2 regions of the Paenibacillus gansuensis genome follow, and region 2 is predicted to be linked to the other one. Evidence: riboswitches for the same ligand, from Rfam matches in the RefSeq annotation. Region 2 holds a riboswitch; the other holds the start of a gene.
The links. Region 2 has a riboswitch for lysine ahead of ACFSUF_RS15780 (amino acid permease). Riboswitches for the same ligand answer to the same signal wherever they lie in the genome.
Positions count from the first base shown of each region.

Region 1: another riboswitch for lysine. It lies ahead of ACFSUF_RS23180 (transporter substrate-binding domain-containing protein); the one in region 2 lies ahead of ACFSUF_RS15780 (amino acid permease).

Region 1 is NZ_JBHUME010000019.1:61,377-66,795, forward strand. It holds gene ACFSUF_RS23170 (sugar phosphate isomerase/epimerase family protein) at 1-761, shown strand, start outside; gene ACFSUF_RS23175 (alpha-L-rhamnosidase C-terminal domain-containing protein) at 758-2,551, shown strand; lysine riboswitch at 2,688-2,870, shown strand; gene ACFSUF_RS23180 (transporter substrate-binding domain-containing protein) at 2,961-3,809, shown strand; gene ACFSUF_RS23185 (amino acid ABC transporter permease) at 3,873-4,592, shown strand; gene ACFSUF_RS23190 (amino acid ABC transporter ATP-binding protein) at 4,610-5,359, shown strand.
Region 2 is NZ_JBHUME010000009.1:113,542-118,960, forward strand. It holds gene ACFSUF_RS15775 (sugar O-acetyltransferase) at 1-520, opposite strand, end outside; gene ACFSUF_RS15780 (amino acid permease) at 705-2,138, opposite strand; lysine riboswitch at 2,560-2,753, opposite strand; gene ACFSUF_RS15785 (HPP family protein) at 2,923-3,441, opposite strand; gene ACFSUF_RS15790 (pyridoxamine 5'-phosphate oxidase family protein) at 3,438-4,358, opposite strand; gene ACFSUF_RS15795 (CGNR zinc finger domain-containing protein) at 4,497-5,120, opposite strand; gene ACFSUF_RS15800 (bifunctional 4-hydroxy-2-oxoglutarate aldolase/2-dehydro-3-deoxy-phosphogluconate aldolase) at 5,195-5,419, opposite strand, start outside.

The DNA.
Region 1 (5,419 bases), on a different contig from region 2:
TTGCGCAAATGGCCGCTGCCGGTTATAACGGAATCGAACATACTCCTCTGGAAGGTGCGGATATTACCAGATTTAGACGTCTTGCTGAACAATACGATTTTACGACAGCGGTATTGTGCTTTGCAAACAACGAGGCTGAGGCGGAATATGCCATACTCAAAGCCGCAGAGTTGAATCCGAGAGTCATTGTCATTCATAGCGCCAAAGACAGCATGTCATGGGACGATCAGCGCCGATACTTCGAGCATGCGCTGAGGATCGAGGAGAAGGCCGGCATACCTGTCGCTCATGAGACGCATAGGGGCAGAGCGATGTTTACCCCCTGGCATACGGCTCAACTGCTTACTCATTACAAGGAATTGAAGATAGCTGCCGATTTTAGCCATTGGGTATGCGTATGCGAATCGCTGCTGGAGGATCATGCCGCCGCCCTTGAACTTGCTTGTGAAAGAGCCATTCATATTCATGCGCGGGTAGGGTTCGCCGAAGGACCTCAGGTGCCGGACCCAAGTGCGCCTGAGTATGCTCTGGAGCGCCAAGCCCATTATGACTGGTGGAAACGAATCGTAACACTGCACACCGAACGAGGAAAACAAGCGTTGACGATTACGCCGGAGTTTGGGCCGATTCCCTATATGCATGCCGTTCCTCACACACGGACTCCGTTAGCCGATCTATGGGATGTGTGTGATTGGATGAAACAGGATCTCAGGCGGGAACTATCCCTTTTGCCTGGCGTCACGTGCGAGGTGCGCAAATGAGAATCTCCTTTTCACCACAGGAAAGAAGGCTCGTTCCGGATGGATTCGCGCCGTTCGAACTTCAGCCGGGACAGAAGGTTCGCTTTGACTTTCAAGTAAAGCGGGCAGGGCTGCTTCATATGGAATTAGACGGCTCGGCTGCTGCGCGGTCGCAGATACGCTATGCCTACACGAGCGACGAAAGGCTGTTCCCTTCCCTGTATCGCTGCTTCGAGGATGAAGCATGGGTTGCCGGAAGATTTCCGGCTTATGTGAGAATGCGCCCTTACGGCCAACTGGATCAATGGCTCTCCGGGGAAGAGGGAGCTTATCTGTTGGAAGAGGACTTGACGGTTCTTCGTTATCTCGAACTGGATAACCGTTCTAGCGAACCGCTGTCCATCCGCCGATTATGGCTCGATTATACCGCTGCGCCTTTTCAACACGTCGGGGGCTTCGAATGCAATGACGATCTGATCAACGAATGCTGGGCGATGGGGACGTATACGGTAGAGCTGTGCAGTCAGCCTTCGAAATATACGCAGCGATCGTTGCAAGGTCCTTATTCGGACTATGTGATCTGGGACGGCGTTCGCCGGGACAAAGACATCTGGGGTGGAGATCTCAGGCCTGCTTCCTTAACTGCTTTATATGCCTTTGACCAGCCCGAGATTGTCAAGAATACAATAGAATTGCTTTTAACTCTCCAACACACAGAAGGAGAGGAGCAAGGCATTATCCCAGGCAGCGGTGCCTATGGCCAGATCTTCTATGAATGGACGATGTGGACCATCGTTAATTTGTGGGAATACGTATTACTGACAGGAGATCTGGCGTATCTGCAGGCTAATGTGGGCAGGTTATGCGATGTCGTGGCATGGATGAACAAGCGAATGGAATCGGATGGCTTGATCAGCGGCCTCAACAGCTGGATGTATTCGATTGACGCTCGGGGCAAGATCAGCGGCTTGGCGATGGCGCAGAAGGCGGCTTGGGATGCACTTGTTCAAATGTTCTCTCTTGTAAAGCATCCAATGCAGGAGTATTGCCGGCAGCAGGCGGAAAGAACGAAACGTTCCATCCTTGCTCAGTTCAGTGTGCCGAGCAATCCTCTCTTGACGATGATACCTGCAGGCACGAAGGATCGGGATCGATTTGCGATCGACGGAAACTTGTGGGCGATTCTTCATGATGTGGTCGATCCCTCAAGAGGGGAGCAAATCTTGCAGGAGATTGAGAAGCAGTTCTGGACAGAACGCGGCTCGATTAATGTCGTTCCTGTGTTCGACGAGGCAGTGGACGGTGCATGGTGGTGGGACGTACTTCCGCAACAATCCGCTGTTTGGCGGCACAACAATAATATATGGCCATACATGTCCGCTTACGAGACGTTGGCAAGCTTCCACGCAGGTCGGACGGATCGTGGGCTGGAAGTCATGCGGCGTGTCGGACGAAGCCATCTGGAGCAAGGTCACAAAACCTACTGGGAAATGATGAATCTTGACGGCGGTCTTCCGATTGGCGATCGGGGAGACACGTTATCTCTCACTCATGCCTGGGGCGGAACGGGCAGCTATGGCTTGCAGGCGTATGTTGCCGGCATCCAACCCTTGGCGCCAGGGTTCGGGAACTTCTCCGTTACACCGTCTCTGGGATCCCTCGATTGGGTGAAGGCAGAGGTTCCAACTCCACACGGAATCATTGAAGTGGAAGCGGAGCGTACCAAGAGCGGCGAGATTAGAGGCACCGTGAAGTATCCGGATCAGACGGAATGTCAGGTTAGTGCGGGGATGGAGAAGCTTAGAGGCTAACTAGAATTTTCATACGAATTCATGGGATCATACTATAAATTTATACTTCCTACCATATTCAACCACTGTTTAAATATTGACAACCTCCATGCCATATAGCATACTTATCATAACTGAATATCACCTCACACTTTCATGGTGAGGTAGAGGCGCGGTGTTTAACAGTTCATAGCGGAGCTTGAGAAGGCGAAGAGGCTATGGAGAAGGAAAGGCCGCCGAAGCGGGTAATATGCTCAGTATTACGCGCTGGGCCTGCAGTTAAGAGCTGTAGGACTGTCTCAATAGACCACCCAGTTTATTGAGTTGCGCTATCTTCCAAGGGAAGCAGAGGTATGTTGGTACTATACATAGTGCGGCCTGAGCTGATCTCGGGCCGCTTTTTTATTATTTTATCAGGGGGAATTTTACTATGAAAAAGAGAACAAAACTAGTTTCAACACTGTTATTGTCGGCAGCAATTCTATTAGCGGGATGCGGATCGAATGAAACGGCCGGGTCCAGCTCTTCTAACTCCGGATCCAAGGAGACGTTCAAAGTAGGCATGGAAGCGGGTTATGCTCCATTTAACTGGTCGCAAAACGACAACTCCAATGGCGCGGTAGCGATCAAAGGGTCTGCTGAATTTGCAGGCGGGTATGATGTGGAAATCGCGAAGAAAATCGCAGAGGGCCTAGGCAAAGAGTTGGAAATCGTGAAAACCGAGTGGGACGGGCTTGTTCCGGCACTGACTTCAGGCAAGATCGATGCAATTATTGCGGGGATGTCGCCTACGGCAGAACGTAAAGAAACCATCGACTTTTCGGAAAACTACTATAAATCAAATCTGGTCATGGTCGTGAAAAAAGGCGGCAAGTACGAAAACGCCACGTCCATCCAAGATTTCAATGGGGCTAAAGTAACCGCACAGCTTAACACGTTCCACTATTCGGTCATTGACCAAATCAAGGGCGTATCCAAGCAAACGGCAATGGACAACTTCCCTGCGATGCGTGTAGCCCTGGAGTCCGGCATCATCGACGGATACGTCTCCGAGCGTCCGGAAGCAGTGAGTGCTTCTGCAGCCAATGAGAACTTCGCGATGGTAGAATTCAAGGAAGAAGGCTTCCAAACCTCCGAGGATGACACAGCGATTGCGGTCGGCCTGAAAAAAGGCAGCGAAGATACAGCGAAAATTAACGAGGTTCTCAAAGGCATCACCGAAGAGCAGCGCACAGCGATCATGGATACTGCTATCAAAAACCAACCAGCTGCCAAATAACATAACGAGAAGCCGGCTGTATTCCGTACAGTCGGTTTTTAAATACAGGAGGCATATCGAATTATGAGTTTAGACTGGATCCTCAAAATTGTAGAAGAGAACTGGCCGATGTTCCTTCGCGGGGCAGGCATGACGCTGCTCATTTCCCTAGTCGGCACGATCATCGGCGCCATTATAGGATTATTGGCGGGCGTGATCCGAACGATCCCTGCGCCAACACGCATGGGACAACGAACCCTGCTGAATGGTGCAAATCTCCTTTTGACGGTATATATTGAAATTTTCCGGGGAACCCCTATGATCGTGCAAGCCATGGTCATCTACTACGGTTCTGCATTAGGGCTCGGCCTAGACATGAATGTCTTGACGGCTGCCTTCCTCATCGTTTCTATCAACACGGGAGCTTACATGGCGGAAATCGTACGTGGCGGCATCCTTTCGATAGACAAAGGACAGTTCGAGGCGGCTCAGGCGATCGGCATGAATCACATGCAAATGATGATGAATATTGTGCTGCCGCAGGTGGTTCGCAATATTTTACCGGCTACGGGCAATCAATTCGTCATTAATATCAAAGACACTTCGGTGCTGAACGTGATTTCCGTATCGGAACTGTACTTCCTGACCAAATCGGTCGCCGGCAATAACTTCCGGTATTTTGAATCCTTCTTTGTGGCGTGTGTGATTTATTTAGTAATGACGTTAACGGTAACGAGGATTTTGCGGCATTTTGAAAAGAAACTGGACGGCCAAAAAAGCTACACGATGGAGCCCGCAAGATAAGGAGGAGACTGCGACCTATGAACAAAGTCATCGAAATACAAAATCTAAGTAAAAGCTATGGCGCCAACACTGTGCTGAAGGACATCGGCTTTTCGGTCAACCACGGCGAAGTAGTCAGCATTATCGGCTCCTCCGGCTCCGGGAAATCGACGCTGCTCCGGTGTATAAACCTGCTGGAAACTCCAAACGGCGGGCAGATCAACTATCGCGGGCAAAATATTCTCGACGGCAAACACGACATTCCTTCCTACCGGACGAAAATGGGGATGGTGTTCCAGCAGTTTAACCTTTTTGAAAATCATGATGTGCTGAGCAACTGTGTGGTAGGCCAGGTGAAGGTGCTGAAGCGCTCGAAGGAAGAAGCGGAGCGCATCGCCAGAAAGCATTTGAAAGTGGTAGGCATGGAAGCTTATATTAATGCGAAGCCGAAGCAGCTGTCCGGCGGCCAAAAGCAGCGTGTAGCGATTGCCCGGGCATTATCCATGGAACCGGATGTGATGCTGTTTGATGAGCCTACCTCCGCCCTGGACCCCGAGATGGTCGGCGAGGTGCTCAAGGTCATGAAGGAGCTGGCGAACTCCGGCCTTACGATGCTGATCGTGACGCATGAGATGGATTTCGCACGGGAAGTGTCGGATCGGGTCGTGTTCATGGACAAAGGCGTGATCGCAGAAGAGGGGACACCAGAGGAGATTTTCACCCGGCCTAAACAAGAGCGCACAAGGGAATTCTTGAAGAGAACTATGGCCCAGCATAGTCAGGTTTAAATAAAAGCTCCTCCCGCGGACCGGAATCCGCGGAGGGAGCTTTTGTGCTGCAGCTACGAT
Region 2 (5,419 bases):
CATTGTCCGGAACATCTTTGGTCACCACGGCACCGGAAGCGACGACTACATTGTTTCCGATCGTTACGCCCGGATTGATTACGGCACGTCCGCCAATCCACACATTGTCGCCGATCCGCACCGGCTTGCCGTACTCCAGCCCTGTGTTGCGCTCCGCCGGATGAATCGGATGCGTCGCCGTGTAAATATGAACGCCCGGAGCCATGAAGCAGTTTTCGCCGATCCGCACCTCGCACACGTCCAGAATGACACAATCGAAATTGGCAAAAAAGTTGTTCCCCAAATGTATGTTATACCCGTAATCACAGCGGAATGTCGGCTCGGCATACAGCTCTTCCCCGGTAGATCCGAACAGCTGCTTCAACAGAGTTTTGCGCTTATCGTATTCCGTTTCGAGCGTTTCATTAAATGCGCGGGTGAGCGCCCGGGCTTCTTCCCGTTCTCTAAGCAGCACAGGGTCTCCTGCGTGGTACAGGTCGCCTTGGAGCATTTTTTCTTTCGGAGTGCGGTTGTCAGTCATAGGATGCATTCCTTTCCAAGTGAGCATGTTGATCGTACTTATCATACACTTCGGGCCATGGATTTCAAAATACCGGTCACTGCAGCATGTCCACAAACCTTCCTATTTATCTTTCAAACGCTGCGAGCATCGGCACTTCATGCAAAAAAAGCCGTCCCGCCTAAGCGGGACAGCCTCTCTGCTATTATTGCTCCGAACTCAAATCGCATTCTTCGAGTTTCAGCAGTTTGGTCCGATGCTTGAATTTATATCCCAGCCAGAAGATCAGGAACAGCGGAATTCCGATATACGAGGCTATCAGGTACACCCAGTCTACCTGTCCGTCGGAAACCGCCCCGATCGCTTGTCCGATAATAACAACGATACACATGACGGCCGCCAAAAGCGGGCCGAACGGGAACCATCTAGAACGGAACGGCAGCTCCTCAAGCGATTTACCTTGTGCCTTGAAGGCGCGGCGGAACCGGTAATGGCTGACCGCGATGCCAAGCCAAGCGATAAATCCGGTCATCCCGGATGCGTTCAGCAGCCAGATGTATACTTTCCCGTCTCCGAAGAACGAGGAGAAGAAAGCGAACAAACCAATGGCCGCCGTCACCATCAGCGCAGCCACCGGAATGCCCCGGCCGTTCAGTCTGGACAGAAACTTCGGCGCTTTGCCTTCCTTCGCTAATACCCACAGCATCCGCGTGGAAGCATACATACCGGAATTGCCGGCGGATAGAACAGAAGTCAGGATGACCGCGTTCATTACAGACGCTGCGACGCTGAGGCCCGCTTTTTCAAACAGGATGGTGAACGGGCTCAAGGTAATCTCGCTGCTGGCCAGATTCTCATTTGTATACGGAATCAGCAGCCCGATCACAGCAATCGCCAAAATATAGAACAACAGGATGCGCCAAAAAACGGAACGGATCGCACGGGGCACGTTCTCCCGCGGGTTTTCGCTTTCTCCTGCGGCAATACCCACCAGCTCTGTACCCTGAAAAGAGAAACCGGCTGCCATGAATACGCCCAGAATGGTCAGAAACCCGCCCGGGAACGGCGCGTCCCCGCCGGTAAAGTTACTTAACCCCGGAGCATCCCCGCTCCAAATGCCGACTATCATCAGAATCCCGACTGCAATAAACACGATCACTGTAATGATTTTAATCATAGCGAACCAGTACTCGGATTCCCCGTACCCTTTGACCGACAGCAGATTCAGCCCGACCATCAACACAAGGAACAACGCGCTCCACAGTACCGAATTACTGTCCGGGAACCAATATTTCATAATTAATGTAGCTGCGGACAATTCGGCCGCAATCGTAATCGCCCAGTTGTACCAATAGTTCCAGCCGAGTGCGAATCCGAAAGCCGGATCAACGAACCGGGTTGCATACGTACTGAAAGATCCGGGAACCGGCAGATACGCAGCCATTTCCCCCAAACTTTGCATAAGAAAATATACCATAATGCCGATCAGCAGATACGCGAGCAGTGCTCCACCCGGGCCGGCCGAATGAATCGCGCCGCCGCTGGCAAGGAACAAGCCTGTACCGATAGAACCGCCAAGGGAAATCATCATCATGTGGCGTGACTTTAATCCTCTTTTGAGTTGTTGTTGTTGTGACATGTTCTCTTTGAAGCTCCTTCCTGATATAAAAACCCCGGAGGGCGTGAAAATGACTAGCTGCAGAATACATAGGCGTCCTGAATCCTAAAAGTGCTTTAAATACTGCACTTTATACAACATTATCCCGGGCAAAACAGTCTGTACACTCAAAATGTTGCAGCGCGTACACTATTTTTACCCATGCTGAATCACTTTCAGTACAAAATGTTGTACAAACTGCAGCAATGTCCCATTTTACAAAGAAAAACCCGTTAAAAAGTTGTATAAAATACAACATGAAAGGCCTAAACCGATATTCCAACGACGTACTTCGAGGGATGCAGGCGACGAAAGTTCCGGGATAACATAAAAAAGCCGCCCGAGTGGATTCGGGCGGCTTTGAGCTCGTAATAGTCAGCCTGGTTTCCCTCATCGTACCCATGGTGAAGATAGCGCAACACGACGGCATTGGTAAGCAGCCCCCGTGACAGTTCCGTTCCTTTCGGAAACGGCCCCAGCCCGGACAAAAGATGGATCGTCCAAGCTTCGGCGGTAGTTCCTTTCTTCTCGGCTTCCCAGGCTTCCTCTTCAGCCTCTGCCGGAATACTCTTAACTACCGCGACCTCTACCTCACCTGTGTGATGAGGTGTTTCGTATGAATAAGCATTTCACTATATTAATTAACCACTGGATAGAATTCAATAGGAATGTTTTGGAATTGGAAAAATGCCATCGATACATGGACCGTTATGGATCCGTCTATCGTTATTGTATCTGATAATTCCCAGAGTATGAAACGCTCACGCTAATACCAAAAGGTAGGATAGTTTCGGTTACGATCCATGTTATTCACAATGAGCGCGAAGACAACCACAATCACGGAACCAAGCAGTACAGGTGTCAGCAGGAACGACCATCCGCTCCCGGCCATGATTACCACGATCGGATCGGCGCCGGCCGGCGGATGTGTCGTTTTCGTCAGCATCATGACAGCTATAGCGGTTCCAACCGCTGCACCCGAAACCCACATGTTCTGGCCGAAGCTATGATAGAAAACCAGACCGACGAAGGTGGACAAAAAATGCCCGCCAATGATATTTCTGGGCTGTGAGAGAGGAGCGTCCCAGATGCCGAATGCCAATACGCAGCTTGCTCCGAACGGGGCCATAATCCAGATAACGGAGGTTAGGTCGGTCAGCAAGCTTAGCACCGCAATCGTTACAAATCCACCTGCAAAACCGATAAATGCGTTCCGTGGAGCAACTTTTAGCGGACTTCTTCCCGCGCCTTTCATTTTACGAAAAAGATCCCATGGTTTCATCATCGTTCCTCCAATAACGGGTTTACAGGCGAATACTCGTGAAATTCCCATAGGATCGGCGTGTCATTCTCTATTTGGAGCACATCGTCAATCTCGTACCGGATAAGTCTTTCCGCTCCCGGGAACCGGGACACTTGCTCATGGTCCCATATAATCTCGGCGCGTCCGCTCAAATGCAGCGAATGACCGCCGTTAAAATCAATAAACAATAATCCGGCGGCCGGATTGCTATAGATATTACCAAGCGTATTGAACATGGAGTTGCCGAAGTAATCGGGAATGAGGAGGGATCGATCATTGGCAACCGTTACAAATCCAGGAAGCCCGCCCCGGTGAGAGGCATCCATGTTCCCTTCCGAGCTGACACTTCCAATAAAGAAGGTATCCGCCTTGCTGATCCATTCCTGTTGGTTAGGACTGATAACCCGGCTGCGGTCTGCCGTTCGTTGGGTCCGGTGAAATCCGCCGCTAGGTTGCAGCGATCGTCTCTGTATGAATTTGGGGCAATTGCCGTATACTTGTTCTGTTGTCACTTCCAGCCGCCGGTCTCCGTCGAAACTCCCTTTTCCATTGATTCTCAGGCGGATTCTTCGGTTGAAATCGATCGCTAAAAGACCGATCTCCGGATGGTACTGCAAATTACGAAGGAGGGGGTCGCTCGCGGCAGGACGAGCTGTAACGGTCATTTCTGTCTCTGCAGAAACATCGATGAACCCCGGCTCGCCAGTCAAAAATGAGCACCATACCTTCCCGTCATCCCCCATAGTTGAACCAACGATAAGCGACTGTATCTGTAAATAAAGTATCGCGCCTTTAAACAAGGAAGGCCTAATGCCAGCACCGTTCTGCTCTGCCGCAAATTGTTCTCCCGCCAGCATTTGAACGGCCAATTCCCCTGGATGATATACATCGCTCATCATTGCACCTCCTTTTTTACCAAACCTAAACTCATTAGGTGTATTATATATTGTGTTTTTTAACCTGTAAACATGTATTATGTAGGTTAATAATATCACGCATAGAAAAAGCCCCAGATGAAAAATCCAGGACTTCTAACGTTACTCTGCCTCTGCTTCTTTGCTCTTCCGCCGTTTCAAAAAAGCTGTTACTTTCATTCGGTTGCCGCATGTTTTTGGGCTGCACCAGCGGCGGATGCCATTCTTGCTGTGGTCATAAAAATAAAGAACGCAATCCGGATTCCCGCACTTTTTGACCAGTCCAAAATCGTAATACGCAAACAAATCAACCGCAGCCTCCGCTATGGGAATGAGCAAATCCGACGGACTCCGAAACTCAGTCTGCCGTTCGACAGCAAATCTGTTTCCGGTTCTGACCAGTCTTGTTGTGACGACCTGATTTATTAGGATACGGTTCACTCGACCTAGATCCTCTTCTGCCAACTCGTCTCCAAGCATGCTTTGCCTGACCATTGAGAGCAGGCTGGTTCGAAGTTCGATTGCATCCTTTACGGCCGAATCAGCTTCCTGGCTGGGCCACTTATCTTTCACGGCACTGATTTGTTCCGCGGTAAGAAGACTGCTCAAGGACAGCCATTTCAGCAGGTCATCCCATGATTTCAGCAGATCCGCAGGCTTTCCGTTGACGGTAATTTTCGTGTTGATATAATCCAGTGCTGTATGGTTCCCTATAAAATAAAAGGACGGAGCAATTATTTTGGGCATCCTCCGCACTCCTTTTTGAGCATATTTGCTCATTATTATAGCCCTTTCTCCGAGGTTAGCCTAGAGTCTTGTATTTACCCCTGTCCCTCGGCTGCCCGAACGAACGCTCTGGCCGACTCCGCGATCCGGTCGAAGCGTCCTTCACGGATGGCCTGCTTGTCCGCCAATGAGCTTCCAAGTCCCACCGCGGTAACGCCCGCTTGCAGGAAGTCAGGGAAATTCGCCAGTGTCACCCCGCCCGTTGCGATCATCGGAATGGAGTCAAGCGGGGCGCGGATTTCTTTGATGTAGTTTAAGCC